DNA from 2 places in the Pseudactinotalea sp. Z1739 genome. Region 2 is predicted to be linked to the other one. Evidence: predicted binding sites of a transcription regulator. Region 2 holds the regulator's gene; the other holds the start of a gene.
What was found. Region 2 encodes LexA, which represses DNA repair genes until DNA is damaged. Its sites were predicted from a motif close to TCGAACANNTGTTCGA; they were not measured.
Positions count from the first base shown of each region.

Region 1 (5,355 bases), on a different contig from region 2:
GTACGTTCACCCCGACCATGCCGACCTCCACCTCGTTGCGGAACCGGCGCGCGGCGCCACCGTCATTGGTGAAGATGGCGGTGCCGTTGCCGTAGGGGTTGGTGTTGATCAGTTCCAGGCCCTCCTCGTAGGTGTCGGCGCGCAGCACCGAGAGCACCGGACCGAAGATCTCATCGGTGTACACGCTCATGCCCGGGGTGACCTGGTCCAGCAGGGTGGGGCCGAGCCAGAAGCCGGCCTCGTCGCCGTCGGGGGTGACGGTGCGTCCGTCGGCCACCACCACGGCGCCGTCACGTTCCCCGGCGTCGATGTAGGAGGCCACCTTGTCACGGTGGTCCTTGGTGACCAGCGGGCCCATATCGCAGTTGCGGCGGCCATCACCCACGGTGAGGTTGTTCATCCGTTCGGTGATCTTGGCGACCAACTCATCACCCACCGGCCTCACGGCCACCAGGGCCGAGATGGCCATGCACCGCTCCCCGGCGGAACCGAACCCGGCGTTGACCGCAGCGTCCGCGGCCAGGTCCAGGTCGGCGTCGGGCAGCACCAGCATGTGGTTCTTCGCCCCGCCCAGGGCCTGCACCCGCTTGCCCGCCGCGGTGGCGGTCTCGTAGACGTACCGGGCGATCGGGGTGGAGCCGACGAAGGAGACGGCCTTGATGTCGGAGTGGGTGAGCAGGGAGTCCACGGCGACCTTGTCGCCCTGGACCACGTTGAAGACCCCGTCGGGCAGACCCGCTTCGGCCAGCAGTTCGGCCAGCCACAACGAGGCGCTGGGGTCCTTCTCACTGGGCTTGAGCACCACGGTGTTGCCGGTGGCCAGGGCCAGGGGGAAGAACCACATCGGCACCATGGCCGGGAAGTTGAACGGGGAGATGATCGCCACCGGGCCCAGCGGGTGGTTCACCGAGTACACGTCCACGTTGGTGGAGGCGTTCTCCGTCATCCCGCCCTTGACCAGGTCGGCGATGCCGCAGGCGAACTCAACCACTTCCTGGCCGCGGGTGATCTCACCCAGGGCGTCGGAGAGCACCTTGCCGTGCTCGGCGGTGATGATCTCGGCCAACTCGTGCTTGCGGGCGTTCAGCAGTTCCCGGAACGTGAACAGGATGGCCGTGCGCTTGGCCAGGGACGTGTCCCGCCAGGCGGGGAAGGCAGCCGTGGCGGCGGCCACGGCGTGCTCGACGTCCTCGGCGCCGGCCAGGGCCACACGGGAGGAGACCTGGCCGGTGGCGGGGTTGAACACCTCGGCGCTGCGCTCGGCCGTGCCGGCGTAGGGCTGCCCGTTCACCCAGTGGGACACGGGCGTGTTGGCGGTGGTGGAGGCGGCAGTGGCTGTGTCGGTGGTGGTCATAGTGCCAGTCTGCGCCCGTGCGGGCCCCGGCGGTAGGTACATACTGTTCGTTTGGCGGGCGAATTCCATACACTGTGTCAATGTCGATCACGGTGCGTCAGGTGTTGGACTCCCCCGCCGTGCAGACCGGGATCCCCCGGCTGCTCACCGGTGCGGACCAGTTGGACCGGCCGGTGCGGTGGGTGCACGTGTTCGAAGGCGATGACCCGGCGGCGTTGCTCTCCGGTGGGGAGTTGCTGCTCACCACCCTGGTGGCCCTGCCCGACGACCCGGCGCGCCAGCGCGAGTACATCCGCGGGCTGGCCACGGCCGGGGCGGCGGCGCTGGTGGTGGAACTGGGGCGGCGCTTCGCCTCGGTGCCCCAGGTGATGGTCGATGAGGCCAGTGCGGCGGCGCTGCCGGTGGTGGCGCTGCACCGCACGGTCAAGTTCGTCACCATCACCGAGGCGGTGCATGCCCGGATCGTGGACGATCAGCACGAACTGCTCACCTTCACCCGGCAGGTGCATGAGGTCTTCACCCAGGTGGCCGTCGCCGGCGCCGATGCCCAGGAGATCATCGAGCGCACCGCGCAGATGGCCGGCACCGCGGTGGTGCTGGAGAACCTGGCCCATGAGGTGATCGCCTACACCCGGGCCGATGCGCAGGTGCTGACCGACTGGTCGGCCCGCTCCCGGCTGGTGGACCGGGTGGGCGGCACCCACGAGGTGCCCGAGCACGGGTGGCTGGTGACCGGTGTGGGCGGCACCCAGGGCGACTGGGGGCGGCTGGTTCTGGTGGGCAAGCCCGTGGTGCCCCCGTCGGCGGCGCGGATGCTGGTGGAGCGGGCCGCGCAGGCGTTGGCGGTGGCGCGGTTGATGGAACGCGATGCGGCCTCGCTGCGCTCCCGGGCCCTGCAGCGCTTCCTCGCCGGGTTCGCCGACACCGGTGCCCGCGCGCCCGATGAGGACGTGCGCGCGGCCGCCGAGGCGTTCGGCCTGGTGCGGGCGCAGCGTTACCTGGCGCTGTGCGTCGCGCGGGGGCGGGCCGACGACGGGGGTGCTGGGGCGGGGGCGGGGGCGGCCGGGGCGGGGGTGGCCGGGGCGGGGGCGGCCTCAGGCAGACGCGACGGCGCGGACTCACCGGGTGCGGACGCGCTCAGCGACCGCGGTGCCGACCCGCTCAGCGACCACCGCGCCGACCCGCTCGCCGGCCCGCGGTCGGAGCAGGCCCTGGCCGAGGCGGTCTCGCGCGCTATCGCCCAGGCGCAGTTATCCGCGTTGGTCAGCCCGCTGGACGAGGACCTGGTCGGGGTATTGGTAGCGCTACCGGCAAGGACGAGCCCGGAGGCGGCGCTGGAGACGTTCGCGGCAGCGCTGGGGCGCACCGCGGTCACCCCTGGCGGCGTCCGGCAGGGCGCGGTGGTGGGCGCCACGCCGGAGCGGCACAGCATCTCCCAGGCCGGGGCAGACCTGACCGAAGCCGGCTACATCGCCCGCGCCGCCGCGCTGATCCCGGCCGAGCACCGCAAGGCGTACCACCGCATCGCCGACATCGGGATCCGCGGGCTGCTGATGCTGCTGGGTGGCGACGAACGCCTCACCGCCTTCGCCGAGCGCCAACTCGCCCCACTGCTCATCCACGACGACCAGCACGGCACCGGCCTGGTCACCGTGCTGCGCCGCTACCTAGAGGCCGGCGGGGCCATCGCTCCCCTGGCCCGCGCCCTGCACCTGAGCCGGCAGGCCCTGTACGCCCGGCTGCGCAGGATCGAACGCATCCTCGGCGTGGACCTGGCCGACGCCGAAACCCGCACCGCCCTGCACGTGGCGCTGCTGGCCAAGGAGGTCGGGTCGGCGACCTGAACGGCCGGGCACCGCCGTCGTCGTCGGGCCTGGCTTCGACCGGCCCGGAACACAACGAACGAGCAGGGGCTTCATCGAATCTGCCATGCATCGGATCGAACGTGTGCAATGTGAAAGAGTTTCGTTCGAACCATTGACTCGAACGCCTGTTCTAGGTAGTGTGGGTTTATGGCAGTCCACCCGCTCCCGCATATCTCCCCCACCCAGGAGGTCTATGCCGCGCTGGATGGGTTGGTGGGGTTGGACCCACGTGGGTTGAACGCTGCAGGGCAGGGACAGTTGCTGGTGGATCTGAAGCGGATCGAGTCGCGGGTGCGGGCCTACAAGCTCAAAGTCCTCGCCGCCGCCGATCAGGCCAGAACCGCCCAGAGATCCGGTCATGCCGATACCGCCTCATGGGCGGCCAAGCACACCAACGACGACGGGCGTGAGACCAGCCGAGAGACCAAACTCGCCACCCGGCTCACCGATCGTGTCCCCACCCAGCGGGCCCTGGATGGAGGCGATATCTCTGCCGAGCACGCCGAGATCATCGTGGGCGCCGGAGAGAAACTCCCCGAAGGCCTCACCGCCGCGGAGCGGAACCGGGTCGAAGCGGACCTGGTGGACAAGGCCAAGCAGATACCCCCGTCAGCGCTGCGCCAACGCGCCCGGCGGCAACTGGAGGCGCTGAAGAGGGACCGCGAGACCGTCGACGCGCACGAAGAGGGCCAAATCGCCGATGAAGAAGCCCGCGCCCGGGCACAGACGCGTCTGACACTGCGGGACAACCACGACGGCACCGTCACCGGACACTTCACCCTCCCGGTCTTCCACGGCCACCTGCTGCGCAAGATCATCCACACCATGACCGCACCCCGCCGCACCAACGGACCCGCAGACAACAGCACCGACGACAGCACCGGCAACGCAGGCAGCGGTGCCGGGGCGTTCGGTAACGCCGGCGCGGGCCGTCAGGCCTTCGACAACACCAGTGCGGATGAGGACGCGCTCTTCGGTGCCGATGACGCCACCAGCAAAGCCCCCGGTGCCACCGCAGCAGGCACCCGCGCGGGTCCGGGCCCGCAGCCGGTCCCCGGACCGGGCACAGGACTGGGTGCAGAGGCACGCCGCGGCACGGGCGCGACCGACAGTTCGATGGAGGACCTGTCCGGGCTGCCCAACCCCGCCCGGGTAGCCCACGGGCGGCGCACCGACTGGGCGAACACGCACGGCCTGGCCCTGGCAGAACTCATCGAACACCTACCCACCGACCACCTCAGCCCCAAAACCGCGGCCACGATCGTGGTCACCCTCGATGAAGACGTACTCCGCGGACGACTCGCAGCAGCCGGGTTGGACACCGGAGAAAAGATCTCCGCCGCCCAGGCCCGCCAACTCGCCTGCAACTCCGGCCTCATCCCAACGGTCCTGAACGGAAAGTCGATCCCACTCGACCTGGGGCGCAGCAAACGACTCTTCACCGAACCCCAACGCACCGCCCTGACCGTGCGCCACACCACCTGCGCCGCCGACGGCTGCCAACGCCCCTACGCCTGGTGCGAACTCCACCACGCCATCCCCTGGTCCCACAGCGGACCCACCGATCTCGATAACGCGGTGCCACTATGTCATCGCCATCATCGGATGGCCCACGACCACAGATATCACCAGGGCCGAGCATCCGCCGGCGGCTACACCTTCACCATGCGGCAGTAGCGGCAGCGACGCGGTTGCAGCAGTAGCGGTGGCGTTTTCCACACCCGCCGAGGTTAAGCGTCGTCCTCGCGCCTCTCCGCGCCATCTGCATCGGTGTCAACACTGTTGTCCGCAGTAGAGCTATCTGCATCCGTGTCAACACTGCTGTCGGCAGTCGCCACGTCGTCGTCGGTCCGGGTGGCCTCGGTGCTCTGTTTGCTGCCAGCGCCGCCGCCGTCGTCCGTCTGGGTGGCCTCGGCGCTCTGCGGGCTCTCAGCACCCTCGCCGTCGTCCGTCTGGGTGGCCTCGGTGGCCTGCGGGCTACCAGCATCCTCGGCGGTCTCACGCCCGTCAGCGCCCTCAGCGGTCTCACGCCCGTCGAGCCCGTCGCCGCCGTCGTCGTCCTCTTCTTCGGCGCGGCTGCGCTCCACCGAGACGACCACTTCCAGTTCCAGGTCGTTCAGGTGCGGGTCGGACTGG
Region 1 covers NZ_JBMPQA010000015.1:80,586-85,940, reverse strand. Annotated here, with positions in the region: gene ACO0LV_RS16890 (CoA-acylating methylmalonate-semialdehyde dehydrogenase) at 1-1,354, opposite strand, end outside; gene ACO0LV_RS16885 (PucR family transcriptional regulator) at 1,435-3,198, shown strand; gene ACO0LV_RS16880 (DUF222 domain-containing protein) at 3,367-4,896, shown strand; gene ACO0LV_RS16875 (DUF3027 domain-containing protein) at 4,950-5,355, opposite strand, start outside.
Region 1: a site for LexA is predicted at 3,337-3,352, ahead of ACO0LV_RS16880 (DUF222 domain-containing protein). Genes of this name have one in related genera too.

Region 2 (5,355 bases):
AGGCTCACGTTGGACACGCCCGGGCCGGGCCGCCAGCGCATCGCCCACCTGCACCGGAACGTGCCCGGCGTGCTGGCCGCGGTGAACCAGGCGTTGTCCTCCGGTGGGGCGAACATCGATTCCCAGATGCTCGCCACCACCGGTGACGTGGGTTACTCGGTGACCGACATCAGCGGCACCCTGCCGCGGCAGGCAAGGGACCACCTTCGTGAGATCGAGGGCACCATCAGTGTCCGCGAGCTCAACGGGTCGGTCTAGGCTCGCTTCGGACCGGGCGCCGAGCGAGGAACTCAGCCGGTCTTACGCGGCCGGAATGTCCGCTTGGGCTCGCCGACCACCTCCGGCCCGTGCACCGAACCGGTGTTCCGGACTCCATCTGCGGTGGGGTGGTCACCCGCGTTCTTGCGATCGAGCGCCTCGCGCATCTTCGCCTTGGCATCGGCCATCGGCCGATCGGGACCTTCGGATCCGTTCTTCTTCGATGACATCAACAGTCCTCCCTGAACTCACCACGGACCGGGACCGCGTCCCGGGTGGCTCATCCTCAACCTTGCCGGGTCCGGCGCGAACACGCCAGCGGATAAACCCCGGCCATGCACCCTCAGGCGTACTGCTCCGAGGCAGGATTGCGGTCCAACTTCAGCGCGGTGATCGCGGCCTCGAAGTCCTCGAGGGAGGTGAAGTTCTGGTAGACGCTGGCAAAGCGCAGGTACGCCACCTCGTCCAGCGCCCGCAGCGGCCCCAAGGTCGCCAATCCGACCTCGTGGGAGTCGATCTCGGCCACGCCGGTGGCGCGGATGGACTCCTCCACCTGCTGGGCCAGCAGCGCCAGGTCATCGGCGGAGACCGGGCGACCCTGACACGCCTTGCTCACACCGGCCACGACCTTCTCCCGGCTGAACGGCTCCATCGCCCCCGATCGCTTGATCACCGTGAGGCTGGTGCTCTCCACCGTGGTGAAGCGGCGCGAGCACTCGGGACAGTGCCGGCGGCGGCGGATACTGCCGCCGTCGTCGGCGGTGCGGGAGTCCACCACCCGCGAGTCGGGGTTACGGCAGTACGGACAATGCATCGGCGCGTCCCTTCCCGGCTTGGTGACGGCGTGCTCGGTGCACACACAATGCCACATCTGGCTTCCGGTGTGGGACGTCGCCCTCCAGCGGGTTCCTCAGCCCTGCGGGACGCTCAACTCCTGACCGGCGTGCACGGTGGAGCGCTCCAGCCCGTTCATGCCGCGGATGGTCTCCACCACCTGGCGCACGTCCTGCCCCGGATCGGCGATCTCACTCGCGATCACCCACAGGCTCTCGCCCGGCTGGACCACCACGGTGGAGACCTCTGCCGGCGTCTGCGCCTCCGGCGCCAGCAGGGTGCCGAGCCCGCCGCCCACGGCGATCGCCAGCGCGAAGCCAAGCGCGACCAGCACCCGCCGTCCGCGGGTGGTCAGCCGCAGGGGGGCGTGTTCGCGCGCCCTGGCCGGGCGCACCGGCGCCGCCGGACGAACCGGTACCGCCGGGCGAACCGGTGCCGTCACCAGGGGCGTCACGGGACGGGTCCGGCCGCCCGAGCCCTCGGTCTGCTGGGGTACGAGGGCCCGCGGCACGTCGCTCTGCGGCGCAGCCTTCGGGGCCTCCGGGGCCGGAGCCGCTCCGGGCGCCGAGAAGACTGCGGGAACCACGCTGAGGTGACAGGTCGAGTTACGTGCAGGGCCGGCGTGCCCGCAGGGGCGCGTCCGCGACCGCCGCAGGGCGGCCCGCCGGGTCGAGGGGCTGGGGTGGATCGCCAGTGCACTCATCGGATTACTCCTCGGGCCACGTCCGGGACCGGCAACCGACCGACCCTCGAACTGATGTTCTGCGAACACATGTATGGACAGTAACACAGCCGTTCGATAGAGTCGACACGCCAGTCGAACAGATGTTTCCTGTTCGGCGCCGTAACGCCTAGGCTTGGGAACGTCATGGGGAACACCCCACCACCGACCCCTGACATCGCGGTGACGGGACCATGGCAGAGCCGCTCGCAACCGCACCGAACCGCAGGAGGACACGATGGCCGAGGGACCCAAGGACACCAGCCGGCAGCACCCGGACCAGACCGGCCACTCCCCCGGTCTGACCGTCCGGCAACAGCGGATCATGGACTCGATCCGCACCAACATCGAGACCAAGGGGTACCCGCCGACGATGCGCGAGATCGGCACCGCCGTGGGCCTGGCCAGCCCGTCATCGGTGAAGTACCAGCTCCAGGTCCTGGAGGAGAAGGGGTACCTGCGCCGGGACCCGATCTCCACCCGCGCGATCGAGATCCTGGATCCCCACGGCACTGCGCCGGCGCAAGAGAGCCCGGCACCGGCTTCGGCCCGCGGCCCGAAACAGTTCTTCAGCACCGACTCCGATGAGCAGGTGGACGCCTCGCCCAGTTACGTCCCGGTGGTCGGGCGGATCGCGGCGGGCGGCCCTGTGCTGGCCGAGCAGTCGGTGGAGGACGTCTTCCCGCTGCCGCGCCAATTGGTCGGCGACGGCGACCTGTTCCTGCTCAGGGTCACCGGCGACTCGATGATCGACGCCGCGATCTGCGACGGCGACTTCGTCGTGGTGCGTCAGCAGCCGGTGGCCGAGAACGGTGAGATCGTCGCGGCGATGATCGACGGTGAGGCCACGGTCAAGACGCTCAAGCACACCGAGGGCGAGGTCTGGCTGATGCCGGCCAACTCCGCCTACTCCCCGATCGAGGGATCCGACGCCCAGATCCTGGGCCGGGTGGTCAGCGTCCTGCGCTCGGTGTGACCCGCCCGTCCGGTCCGATCCGCAGGCACACCTCGTCGTCGTAGGTGCGTCGCTCGATCCGGAGCACCCGGTACTGCGAGTCCAGGACCGGGAAGGCGTGGATCGGTTGCAGCGTCAACCGCGCTCCGGTCCCGGTGCGCTCGAGGTTGATGTCCAGGTAGCCGTAGTGCTTGCCACCCTCACGCAGCACCGGGTTGCCGTCGCCGGCCACCTCCCAGCGCTCCGGAGCGTCCTGGTCGGCCGTCCAGGCCCGGTGCGGGTTGTACCGCAGGAGTTCCCCATCACCCCCTCGCAGTTCGCCACCCAGGCTGTCCCCGGCCACACCGACGTCGTAGTAGAGCACCCCGGGTGAGCCTTCGTCGCCGTCGGGCACCACCGAGCGCTCGAACAGTTCACTGTGCCCGCAGAGCACCGCGGCCACGCCGAATTCACTGAACATCCGATGGAACCTGCGCATCGGGGTTCCGCCCTGGCCGGTAGAGAACTCGTGATCCATCGGTAGGCCGTGCGCACCGCTGGAGTAGGGCACGTGGTGGAACTGGACCAGGATGATCCGGCCCTGCGCCCGGGCGTCGGCCAGATTCTCTTCGGCCCAGCGCCACTGCGGCCTGCCGGGGGCGATGTCGTTCAGGTCCGTGCCACCGGCGGCGGTGTACTCCGTTGCGGTGAAGTGGTCCTGGGTATCGGTGCCCGGGCCCCGGTAGGCCCGCCCGGTGAGGGGCCGGGCGTAACGGGACCGATGGTCGTCGGGCTCCCCGTTCGAGGAGTCCAGCGTCAGGATCGTGAGTGGTCCGTGGTCGAGGCGGTAGTAGCCCCGGCCCCGCGCCCCGTCCGGGCCCGGGAAGTGGGCGTGGTACTTGGCCCGGGCCCGCACCACCGGGGAACGGTCCGACGGCGTGCCGTACAGGCCGTTGCGGGCGCCGAAGTTCTCCCAGTTTCCCAGCGCAGGCAGGAGCGGTGCCCGCGAGAGCAGGCCCGAGGGGGCGTTGATCGTGAAGAACTCATCCCAGGCGGGCTGGTATCCCCCGCCGCCGACCAGGTCACCGGGATGCAAGATGAGGTCCGCCTCCTCCTGGGCGATCATGCTCACCACCGCCCGGTAGCCCTCCGCCTTGGTGAGCGGGTAGCGCAGGACGGGCCGGCCGGCAGTGTGCTCCGCCACGCCGAAGGCCTCCCGCCACAAACCGTGCGGGTCGGGACGGGACTCCCCGCCGGGGCCGGCCGGCCAGGAGCGATGCGTCACCCGCCCAGCCGGAGCGGTCTCGGAGTCCGACAGCGCCACCAGATGGATCTGCTGCCAGGACCCGTCGGTGGGAGCGGTGCGGAAGGCGGCACGGTACTGCTCGCCATCCTGGGTGACCGCGTAGGTGTACCGCGTGTGTGGCCGCAAGCCGGTCAGGACGACGACGTGGCGGACGTTCCCGTCCGGGTACAGCCAGGAGCCGGGCGCCAGACCCTCGATGAGTTCGGTGCGCTCAGCCTCGGTAGGGCTCAGCACGTCGAGGGCCTCGGGTCGGGACGTGACCGGCCCGGGCGCGCCCGGGCCGGTCACAACGACTTCTCCGGGTTCATCGGTGTGGGAGAACCAGATGATCGTCATGCCGGTGCTGCTCGGTGCGTGCAGGTAGGGCCGGACGCGGAAACCGGACGTCATGCCGGTGCGTCCCCACCACCGGACAGCCTGCGCAGCGCGGCCCGGACCAGGTCACCGTCGGTGGTGGGCCACAGCGGCGGGAGCGACTTGGCCAGGAAACTGCCGTAGCGCGCCGTTCGCAGCCGGGGGTCGAGCACGGCCACCACGCCACGATCGGCCACCCCACGCACCAGCCGGCCCGCGCCCTGAGCCAGCAGCAGAGCCGCGTGGCTGGCAGCCACCGTCATGAAGCCGTTGCCACCTCCGGCAGCCACCACCTCCTGGCGCGCCTGGCGGATCGGGTCATCGGGGCGCGGGAACGGGATCCGGTCGATGACCACCAACTGGCATGCCTCCCCCGGCACGTCCACGCCCTGCCACAGCGACAGTGTGCCGAACAGGGAGGTGGCGGGTTCGGCGGAGAACCGGCGCACCAGGGCCGGGATCGAGTCCTCGCCCTGTAACAGGATCTCGGTGTCCAGCCGCTCCCGCAGCGCCTCGGCCGCAGCCTGCGCACCGCGTCGGGAGGAGAACAGCCCGAGGGTGCGCCCGCCGGCGGCCTCGATCAGTCCGGCGAGTTCGTCCAGGGCCTCCTGGGCCGTGCCGTCACGGCCCGGCGGCGGCAGGTGCGAGGCCACGTAGAGGATGCCCTGCTTGCCGTAGTCGAACGGGGAGGACACCTGCACGGCCCGGTGGGGCCCGAAGCCCATCCCGACGCTGCGCACGGCGTGGTCGAAGGTACCACCGAGGGTGAGGGTGGCCGAGGTGAGCACCGCGGCCCGCTCGGCGAAGAGTTCGGAGGCGATCGGGCCGGCCACGTCCAGCGGTGCGATCTTCAGCCGCGAACCCTCCCCCGGTGCGCGCCCGCGCTCGCACCAGAGCACGTCGATCCGCTCCGCCACACTGTCGGAGAGCAGGCGTTCGGCGATCTCG
Region 2 covers NZ_JBMPQA010000007.1:144,592-149,946, forward strand. Annotated here, with positions in the region: gene serA (phosphoglycerate dehydrogenase) at 1-258, shown strand, start outside; gene ACO0LV_RS11025 (DUF5302 domain-containing protein) at 291-488, opposite strand; gene nrdR (transcriptional regulator NrdR) at 602-1,072, opposite strand; gene ACO0LV_RS11035 (LysM peptidoglycan-binding domain-containing protein) at 1,169-1,678, opposite strand; gene lexA (transcriptional repressor LexA) at 2,052-2,789, shown strand; gene ACO0LV_RS11045 (metallophosphoesterase family protein) at 2,767-4,443, opposite strand; gene ACO0LV_RS11050 (ATP-dependent DNA helicase) at 4,440-5,355, opposite strand, start outside.